Regions from separate parts of the Lacrimispora indolis DSM 755 genome, predicted to be linked through region 1. Evidence: riboswitches for the same ligand, from Rfam matches in the RefSeq annotation. Region 1 holds a riboswitch; each other region holds the start of a gene.
What was found. Region 1 has a riboswitch for thiamine pyrophosphate ahead of thiT (energy-coupled thiamine transporter ThiT). Riboswitches for the same ligand answer to the same signal wherever they lie in the genome.
Positions count from the first base shown of each region.

Region 2: another riboswitch for thiamine pyrophosphate. It lies ahead of K401_RS0102355 (thiamine-binding protein); the one in region 1 lies ahead of thiT (energy-coupled thiamine transporter ThiT).
Region 3: another riboswitch for thiamine pyrophosphate. It lies ahead of thiS (sulfur carrier protein ThiS); the one in region 1 lies ahead of thiT (energy-coupled thiamine transporter ThiT).
Region 4: another riboswitch for thiamine pyrophosphate. It lies ahead of thiC (phosphomethylpyrimidine synthase ThiC); the one in region 1 lies ahead of thiT (energy-coupled thiamine transporter ThiT).

Region 1 covers NZ_AZUI01000001.1:3,366,261-3,368,458, reverse strand. Annotated here, with positions in the region: gene K401_RS0116120 (helix-hairpin-helix domain-containing protein) at 1-331, opposite strand, end outside; gene K401_RS0116115 (DMT family transporter) at 434-859, opposite strand; TPP riboswitch at 994-1,092, shown strand; gene thiT (energy-coupled thiamine transporter ThiT) at 1,119-1,790, shown strand; gene K401_RS0116105 (bifunctional 5,10-methylenetetrahydrofolate dehydrogenase/5,10-methenyltetrahydrofolate cyclohydrolase) at 1,874-2,198, opposite strand, start outside.
Region 2 covers NZ_AZUI01000001.1:489,531-491,728, forward strand. Annotated here, with positions in the region: gene K401_RS0102345 (ABC transporter substrate-binding protein) at 1-64, opposite strand, end outside; gene K401_RS0102350 (ABC transporter permease) at 132-890, opposite strand; gene K401_RS0102355 (thiamine-binding protein) at 859-1,155, opposite strand; TPP riboswitch at 1,221-1,331, opposite strand; gene K401_RS0102360 (heavy metal translocating P-type ATPase) at 1,377-2,198, opposite strand, start outside.
Region 3 covers NZ_AZUI01000001.1:3,163,896-3,166,093, forward strand. Annotated here, with positions in the region: gene K401_RS0115215 (CitMHS family transporter) at 1-288, shown strand, start outside; gene K401_RS0115220 (beta-class carbonic anhydrase) at 356-898, opposite strand; TPP riboswitch at 1,096-1,205, shown strand; gene thiS (sulfur carrier protein ThiS) at 1,376-1,573, shown strand; gene thiF (sulfur carrier protein ThiS adenylyltransferase ThiF) at 1,627-2,198, shown strand, end outside.
Region 4 covers NZ_AZUI01000001.1:2,940,022-2,942,219, forward strand. Annotated here, with positions in the region: gene thiC (phosphomethylpyrimidine synthase ThiC) at 1-949, opposite strand, end outside; TPP riboswitch at 1,078-1,184, opposite strand; gene trpA (tryptophan synthase subunit alpha) at 1,237-2,010, opposite strand; gene trpB (tryptophan synthase subunit beta) at 2,003-2,198, opposite strand, start outside.

The DNA.
Region 1 (2,198 bases):
AGACCCGGCTTCCTTCCTCAAGCTCATAAACGCCGGGAGAAACCACTTCTCCGCAGATATGTATGTAGAAAGGCAGGGCCGTTCTGCCTCCTGCACTTTCTAAGACGCTCTCTGCCGCTTCTGATACTTCTGTTCCGGTTCCGCCTGGAACTGGCTGATCACCGGAAACCGGCTGACTATCGTCTCCGGCTTCTCCTGCCTGAAAAGCAGATGCCTCCGATAAGGAGATCCCTGACTTTTGGTCTTCCCGGCTTCTGCCAAAGCCGTAGCAGATACCTGCGGCTATTATACACAGGGCAATCAGAGCGATTTTTATTTTCTGATACTTCATGATATCCCTCCTCTTACAAAATTTCCCAAAAAAGGATACCATCTTCAGCCTATGTTACTATTCTACCTAAAGAAATAGGTAAATACAAGCACTATTTCCAAATTAATTAAATATCATGATTCCGATGATGGCAACCACAGCACCGATCAGCTTTTTCCATTCAAATCCCACTTTTTCAACGCCGAATAAACCGAACAGCTCCACGGCATAGGCTACGATGATCTGGGATACTACGATAAGCAGAGCCGCTTTGGCAGGTCCTAAGGTTCCCATGCTCTTCACTACCGTATAGGTGATAAATGCGCCGATAACACCACCCAGCAGCATGTATTTGGGCTGCACATCTAAAAGTCCGGAGATGCCATCCCTGCCGGAAAAATACCACAGGATGAGACAGGTCAAAAATGCCGTCAGCTGCACCCAGCCTGTTGATACCCACATGCTGGTTTGTTTTGTCACCCCTGTATTTAAAACTCCCTGAATGCTCATAAGCGCACCTGATATGAGTGCAATAATAAAGCCTGTCATAAAAACAACCTCCGTGTTTCCATTTTCTTTTTACTAGGTTGCACTTTATTTGCATTTTTATTCTGATTTTACTTTTTGATGCGGCTTGACAAGCTTATGGATTTGCGTTATACTCACAGCGAAATCAAATATCGTATACACGCTAGGGGAGCCTTAGGCTGAGATCGGAATAAACCGAACCCTCACTACTTGAACCGGATAATGCCGGCGTAAGGAAGCATCATTACTCCCCTCCTGCGCGCGCAAAGGAGGATTTTTTATGTCATTTTTTCTAACTTACTCTGCTGAAAACGAAGAGTATTTACTACAACCGGCCGGATACGGGCTGTTAATTATTCTGTTGGCGGCCATCCTTTTTGCCCTGCACCTTCTGGGTAAATCCGCCTCAAAATCCAAGGCCATGCAGACCCGCCAGCTGGTTTACTGCTCAGGTGCAATGGCTCTTGCAATGGTAACTTCTTTTATTAAATTTGCGTCCCTTCCCTTCGGCGGCTCCATCACTCTGTTTTCCATGCTGTTCATCTGCCTGATCGGCTATGTTTACGATGTAAAAACAGGAATTATGACCGGCGTGGCATACGGAATCCTGCAGTTTATTACAGAGCCCTATATTTTTGCCCCGCTCCAGGTTCTTCTTGACTATCCCCTGGCCTTCGGCGCCCTTGGGCTTTCCGGGCTGTTCAGCAATAAAAAACACGGTCTTGTGACCGGGTATGTGGTGGGTGTAGCGGGCCGTTACATATGCCACGTCCTTTCCGGATATATATTCTTTGCTTCCTATGCTCCGGAAGGCATGAACCCCATGGTCTATACTCTGGGCTATAATGCCACCTACATCCTTCCGGAACTGATCCTGACCGTTGTGATCCTGTATCTCCCTCCCGTGCTGGGAGCCATCGGGCAGGTGAAGCGGCAGGCTGTTAATGGGTAAGGAAATAAAACGTACTCTTTTGTAAATCAAAAACAAGCGGTATGGAAGGATCGGTAGGCTTCCATGCCGCTTGTTTCATTATTTTATTTTATAAGTGCAGCCAATACCAGATGCCTTGCCAGCACAGCCGTTGTCACCGTTCCAACTCCTCCTGGTACCGGAGTTGCCATGGAAGCAGTCCCTTCCAGGGAATCAAAATCCACATCCCCGCAAAGTTTTCCGTTTTCGTCCACATTGATTCCCACATCAACCACCACGGCATCCGCTCCCACATAAGAGGCATCCACCATTCTGGCGCGCCCGGCTGCTGCCACAAGGATCTGGGCATTTTTACAGGTTTCCTTTAAGTTTTCCGTGCGGGTGTGACAGATGGTCACCGTTGCATTTTCCTTAAGCATCAGCATGGAC
Region 2 (2,198 bases), 2.9 Mb from region 1:
CACAGGCAGTAAGGGATGCCGCTAAAATTGCTGCCATAAAAATCATCAAACCTGTTTTTTTCATCATTTCCTCTTTCCTGCCCTGTTATTTGGGCATAAAGGTATACCCGAAGGGTGTTTCCTCTTTCCTTTCACTCTTCCCATGGCATGCATTTCTTTGAAAGCATGTCCACGCCTTTCATGAGAAGAAGGCTGACTGCGGATATGAGAAAGATGACCGCAAACATCTTATCAAAAGCAAAAGATTTTTTCACCCTGGTCATATAAACACCCAGTCCGCCAAAGCCTCCCAGCCATTCAGAGATGACAGCTCCCACCACCGCGTAGGAGACTGATATTCTGAGGCTGGCAAAAAACTGCCCCATGGCCCCAGGAAGCTTGATATAGCAGAATATCTTCAGTCTTCCCGCTCCCATGGATCTTAAAAGGTTTACTGCATCAGGATTTACCGATTTAAATCCTGTAAGCAGGCCCACTGTAATTGGAAAAAATGTGGTCAGCACGATCAGGATCACCTTTGGAGCCGTTCCATAGCCGAACCACAACACCAGAAGAGGTGCAATGGCCACCGTCGGAACTGTCTGGGTCAGGACGATCAGGGGATAAAAGGCCTGATAAAGTCCGGTAAAGTGATCCATGATCACTGCGATCACAAAGCCGGTCCCCACTCCCAGAAAAAGCCCTAAAAATGCCTCAAGAAGGGTGATCCCCCCATGGAAGGCCAGAACCGGAAATTCCGTTATAAAGGCCCTTCCAACGCTTATGGGAGAGGGAAGGAGATAACCGTCCACAAGACCAAGAGCGGTTATCAGCTGCCACAAAATCAAAAGCCCGAGGACCGCTGACCAGGACCAGAGCCTACTTGTGATGTTTTGTGACTTTCTTTTCAATGGTAAGTACCTCCCCTTCCGGCCGGTAGGTGACTTTGATATACGCGGCAACAGAGGGAGCACCTGCCTTGACGGCGATGTGCTGACATTCCTTAACAATGTCCATCAGTTCATCATAATCCCCTTCAATGGCGGTTTCAAAAGGTCCTACATAATAGTTCAGTCCTGTGCTTTTGATATAATCGATCACCTGGTCAACAATGCGGATCAGCTCCTCATCATTCTTTGCCTCAGGCAATGTCTGGATTGCTACGCTTGCATTCATGTCTTTTCTCTCCTTTTATCGTTTATAGAAACCAAAAACCCGTCCGGATATCCGGGCGGGTGAACAGGCATGGCCTGAAGGCTTCCTACGCTGGCATTATCCAGATCAGGTTACAGGGTTTCAAGCAATTCTGCTTTATCTCAGCCGGACTTTCTCCAGCACCCCTTTCAGTTTTCATTGCAAGTATACATCAGGGAAACGTGAATGTCAATCCCGGCTTCCTAAGACAGCAGATTCTGCATGCTGCTTAAACTGATCCCCAGAGTGGAGGTATTATGAAGCAGCGCCGATACGGTTGGGGGCATGACCCCTCCCACTCCCAGAAGAATAAGGCCCGTATTAAAGCCCACAATGCTCCGGTAATTTTTATGGATCCGCTTCATTAAGCTGTCGCTTAACAGCTTCAAGGTAACGATTTCATAAAGATTGTCCGCCGCAATGGTGATATCCGCAATTTCCCTGGCGATCTCAGCACCGTCACTGATGGCAATCCCCACATCCGCTGCAGAAAGGGCAGGCGAATCATTGATCCCGTCCCCCACCATGATAACCACATTTCCTGATTCCTTTTCCCGCTCTATAAAACGGGCTTTTTCCTCAGGGAGGACCTCTGAATAATATTCATCCACGCCTACTCTGGCGGCAACCGCCGCTGCGGTCCGCTCGCTGTCTCCCGTCATCATGACCGTTTTCCATATCCCTGCCTTTTTAAGAGAATTTACCACTGCCGCGGCCTCCTCCCGAAGTGGATCTTCAATGCAGATCACTGCCGAAAGCTTCTGGTCAACAGCAAGATAAAGGTGAGAGCAATCCTCTGGCAGGCTTTCAAATTTTTCCTGATAAGCCTCATCCACCTTGCAGCCTTCATCCTCAAAGATAAAATGATGGCTTCCAATGACCACCTTTCTGCCGTTTATGGACGAAGCAATGCCGTGTGCCACGATATACTCCACCTTGGAATGCATTTCCTCATGCTCCAGCCCTTTGTTTCTGGCAGCCGTCACCACTGCCTTTGCCATGGAGTGGGGAAAATGTTCTTCTAA
Region 3 (2,198 bases), 200 kb from region 1:
CTGACTTTGATGTTCTGTACGGATTCCTATTTCTATGGCCTTCTTCCGGTCCTGATCAGTGTGGGAAACAGCTTTGGCGTAGATCCTGTGCATATAGCAATTGCCATGGTGGTATGCCGCAACTGCGCCACCTTTATAAGTCCTGTTGTACCTGCCACATTCTTAGGGATAGGCCTGGCGGGTGTGGAGATCAAAGACCATATTAAGACCTGCTTCCTGTGGATATGGGGAGTGAGCTTTGTTTGCCTGACGGCCGGTCTTTTACTTGGTGTACTGACCCTTTCATAGAATTCTGATAATAAAATCCAAATGGAAAAGGCGCTGGAATTAAATTCCGGCGCCTTTTCCGTCTGGATTAAGAAACTGCGGCCAGTTTGCCGCAGGTAATATCCATGACAAAACCCTGGATAATTACATTGGATGGCATGAGGGGATGGGTTTTAAGTAAGGAAACAGATTTTTGAACGGAGCGTTCCGTGTTTTCTAAGCCCTGGAACCAGGAGTCAAAGTCCACCCCATCCTCTTTCAGTTTTTGTATGGTATTCCAGGCAATACCCCGGTTAAGCAGGTGTGTGATGATGATTTTGGAGGATATGACAGCTGCTCCGCAGTCAGTATGGCCGATAACCATGATTTCTTCCACACCGAATTCCAGAATTGCGATGAGAAGGCTGCGGATTGTGCTGTCAAAAGGATCTAAAATCACGCCGCCTGCATTTTTTATCAGCTTTACATCTCCGTTGTGAATACCAAGTGCGGCGGGCAGCAGCTCCACCAGCCTGGTATCCATGCAGGTTAATATGGCAAGCCTTTTTCTGGGATACTTGTCTGTGACAAAGGATCTATAACCATTGGTGCTCACAAAAGTATCATTGTACTTTAATATTTCTTCAATCATAATCTGCCTCCTTTTTCTTTTATTAAAACAATAATAAAGAAGAAACCTTAATAAAGGATAACAGACTGCCTTAATGTTTATTTAGCTTGCTGCCTTTTAAAACTTTCCAGGGATTTCCTTACCGCCAGAAATAAAAAAGGCGAAAAAACGGATATACCGGAAATTCTGTTGACATCCCGGATTTTCTGTTTTATACTATATACGTCAAAAGAGGAGCTTATGTAATAGGCTGAGAGGAAGTTATGAACTTCGACTCATATACCTGATTTGGATAATGCCAACGTAGGGACGGACGCTTAAGGAATTATTGCGGAAGGTGCTGCGGGCATTTTCCGCTTTTTTATTTGACGTACAATCGGATAGGATTTTTATTGTGAGTGAATGAAAGTTCACGAAGGGGTACACCACCGCGGGTGTATTTCTTTGTGAACTTTTTTTTTGAAAAAATCCTGCCATACAAGAGAGGAGGAATAAGACATGGTTATGGTTAACGGAAAGGAGCAGGGGCTGTCAGAAGAGATCCTGGTTTCAGAGTTGCTGGAGCTTATGGGCTATCAGGCAGACCGGGTTGCGGTAGAGCATAACGGCCGTATGGTTTCCAGGTCCAGACTTTCGGAAACAACTATAAGGGATGGAGACATCCTGGAAGTCATCAGCTTTGTAGGCGGCGGCTGATTACAGGAATGCAGCGGGGACTTTCAGAAAGATTAGAATAAAAGGGAGTTAACATGAAACTGGAACATGGAATTTTAAGCAAACCAGAAATTCAGGAAGCACTAAAAAAGCGTCATTCCCCGGAGGTTCAGGAGAAATTGAATCAGGCCAGAGTGGCAATAGCAGGCCTGGGAGGACTGGGCTCCAATGTAGCCTTTGCCCTTGCCCGTATCGGTGTGGGACATATGCATTTGATTGATTTTGACAGAGTGGATATCAGTAATCTGAACCGACAGCAGTATTTTATCCATCATATCGGAATGTATAAGACGGATGCTCTTAAGGAAGAGCTTAAGGCAATAAATCCTTATCTGGAGATTTCTGCGGATTGTGTAAAAGTAACAGAGCACAACCTACCCGGGTTATTTGAATCAGAGGATATCATCTGCGAAGCGTTTGATGTGCCGGAAATGAAAGCCATGCTTGTGAACGGCGTAATGGAGCATTTCCCGGATAAAAAGCTGGTCTCAGCATCGGGGATGGCAGGATACGGGGACAGTAATGAGATCCGTACCAGGAAGATAAGCCGGAATTTTTATCTTTGCGGCGACGGAATGTCAGAGCCGGGGTACGGAAACGGGCTGAT
Region 4 (2,198 bases), 430 kb from region 1:
CTATGGCCCCTCCGATGGCTGCAGTGATATGGTCATAGCCCGGCGCAATATCTGTGACAAGAGGCCCCAGAACATAAAAAGGTGCTCCTTTGCAGATGGTCTGCTGGATTTTCATATTGGCTGCAATCTGGTCTAAGGGCATGTGGCCGGGACCTTCAATAATAACCTGCACATCCTTTTCCCAGGCTTTTCTTGTCAGTTCCCCAAGAGTCACCAGCTCCTCCACCTGGGATATATCCGATGCGTCTTCAATACAACCCGGACGGCAGGCATCTCCAAGGCTTAAGGTCACATCATGCTTCTGACATATTTCCAGAATGCGGTCGTAATGCTCATAAAAGGGATTTTCCTCCCCTGTCATTTCCATCCACGCAAAGATGATAGAGCCTCCCCTTGAAACGATGTTGGTCAGCCGTTTTGCCTCCTTGAACCTTCTGGCAGTCTGCCTGTTGATCCCTACGTGAATGGTCATAAAGTCCACCCCGTCTTCCGCGTGCATTTCCACGATCCGGATCCATTCTTCGGCAGTGATTTCCCGAAGTGGCTTGTGGTAATAAACCACCGCATCATAGATGGGAACCGTGCCGATCATAGCCGGACATTCCCCGGTCAGCTTCCTGCGGAATTTCCGGGTATCTCCAAAGGAGCTTAGATCCATAATGGATTCCGCCCCCATATGTACTGCATCCTTTACTTTTTGAAGCTCCATTTCCAAGTCATTTAAATCCCTGGAGGTCCCAAGGTTCACGTTGATCTTTGTCCTCAGCATGGATCCGATCCCGCTGGGCTTTAAACAGGTGTGGTTTTTGTTGGCCGGAATGGCGACTTTTCCCTGGGCCACCAGCTCCCGAAGCTTTTCCGGCTCCCATTGTTCCTGCCCGGCCACTTCCATCAGTTCTTTTGTGAGAATGCCTTTTCTTGCGGCATCCATTTGTGTGGTGTAATTCATCTTTGTTCCTCCTTTTGATTAACGGAGGGATTGTAAGGGAATCTGCCGGATGAATATGCTGGCATATTTGTCCGGCTTATTGCTCACGCAAAAAGAGCCCATACCAACAGGTATAGGCTCGGAAAATACAATTGTCCCGTATGAATCCCTACGTTGGCATTACCCAAATCAGGTTATAAAGGTCGAAGTTGATTACTTCCTCTCAGCCCGCCTACGAGCTCCCTCTTGTGGTCATTAGTGTAGCATTCTGTTTTAGTCTTGTCAAGGAAAACATCCAAAACCGGCTGTCAGCCGGAAATGGCTGCCTTCATTTCCCTTACATAATCGCAGACAGGCTCCACGCAGCCTTTTCCATATTTTGCGGCTATTTTCACAATGGCACTTCCTACAATGACGCCGTCCGCGTTTTTGCTCATTTCCTTTGCCTGCTCCGGCGTGGAGATGCCAAAGCCGATGGCGCAGGGAAGGTCCTTTGTCTCTTTTACAAGGGAAACCATTTCTCCGATATTTGTGTTGATTTCAGCCCTCACCCCGGTCACGCCCATGGAAGAAACGCAGTAGATAAATCCTTCCGATTCTGATGCAATGGCCCGTATGCGCTCCTTGGAAGTGGGGGCGATGAGGGAAATCAGCTCAATTCCGTATTTCCTGCAGAAGGGCAGCAGTTCCTCTCTCTCCTCAAAAGGCATATCCGGCACGATCAGGGCGTCAATGCCGCTTTCCGCCGCATTTTTTAAAAACCGTTCGCTTCCATATACGAAAACAGGATTGATATAAGTCATAAAAGCCAGGGGAACATCGGTTTTTTTCCGTATCCGTTTTACGCAGTCAAAAAGCTTATCCGTGGTAACTCCTGATGCCAGGGCCCGCATATCAGCTTCCTGGATCACGATCCCTTCTGCAATTGGGTCGGAAAAGGGGATTCCAAGCTCAATTAAATCCGCTCCGGCTTCAGCCATGGCCGGAACCAGCTCTTCAGTGGTGGCAAGGTCAGGATCTCCTGCCGTAATAAACGGGATGAATGCCTTTCCCTTAGAAAATACGTCCCTTACTCTACTCATAGATTTCAACCCCCTTATAGCGGGCAATGGCGGCAACATCCTTGTCGCCCCTCCCGGATAAATTGATGACAATGATGTTCTCCTTTCCCATGGAAGGAGCGATCTTTCTGGCGTATGCCACTGCATGGGCGCTTTCAATTGCCGGAATGATCCCTTCCAGACGGGATAAGTATTCAAAGGCTTCCACT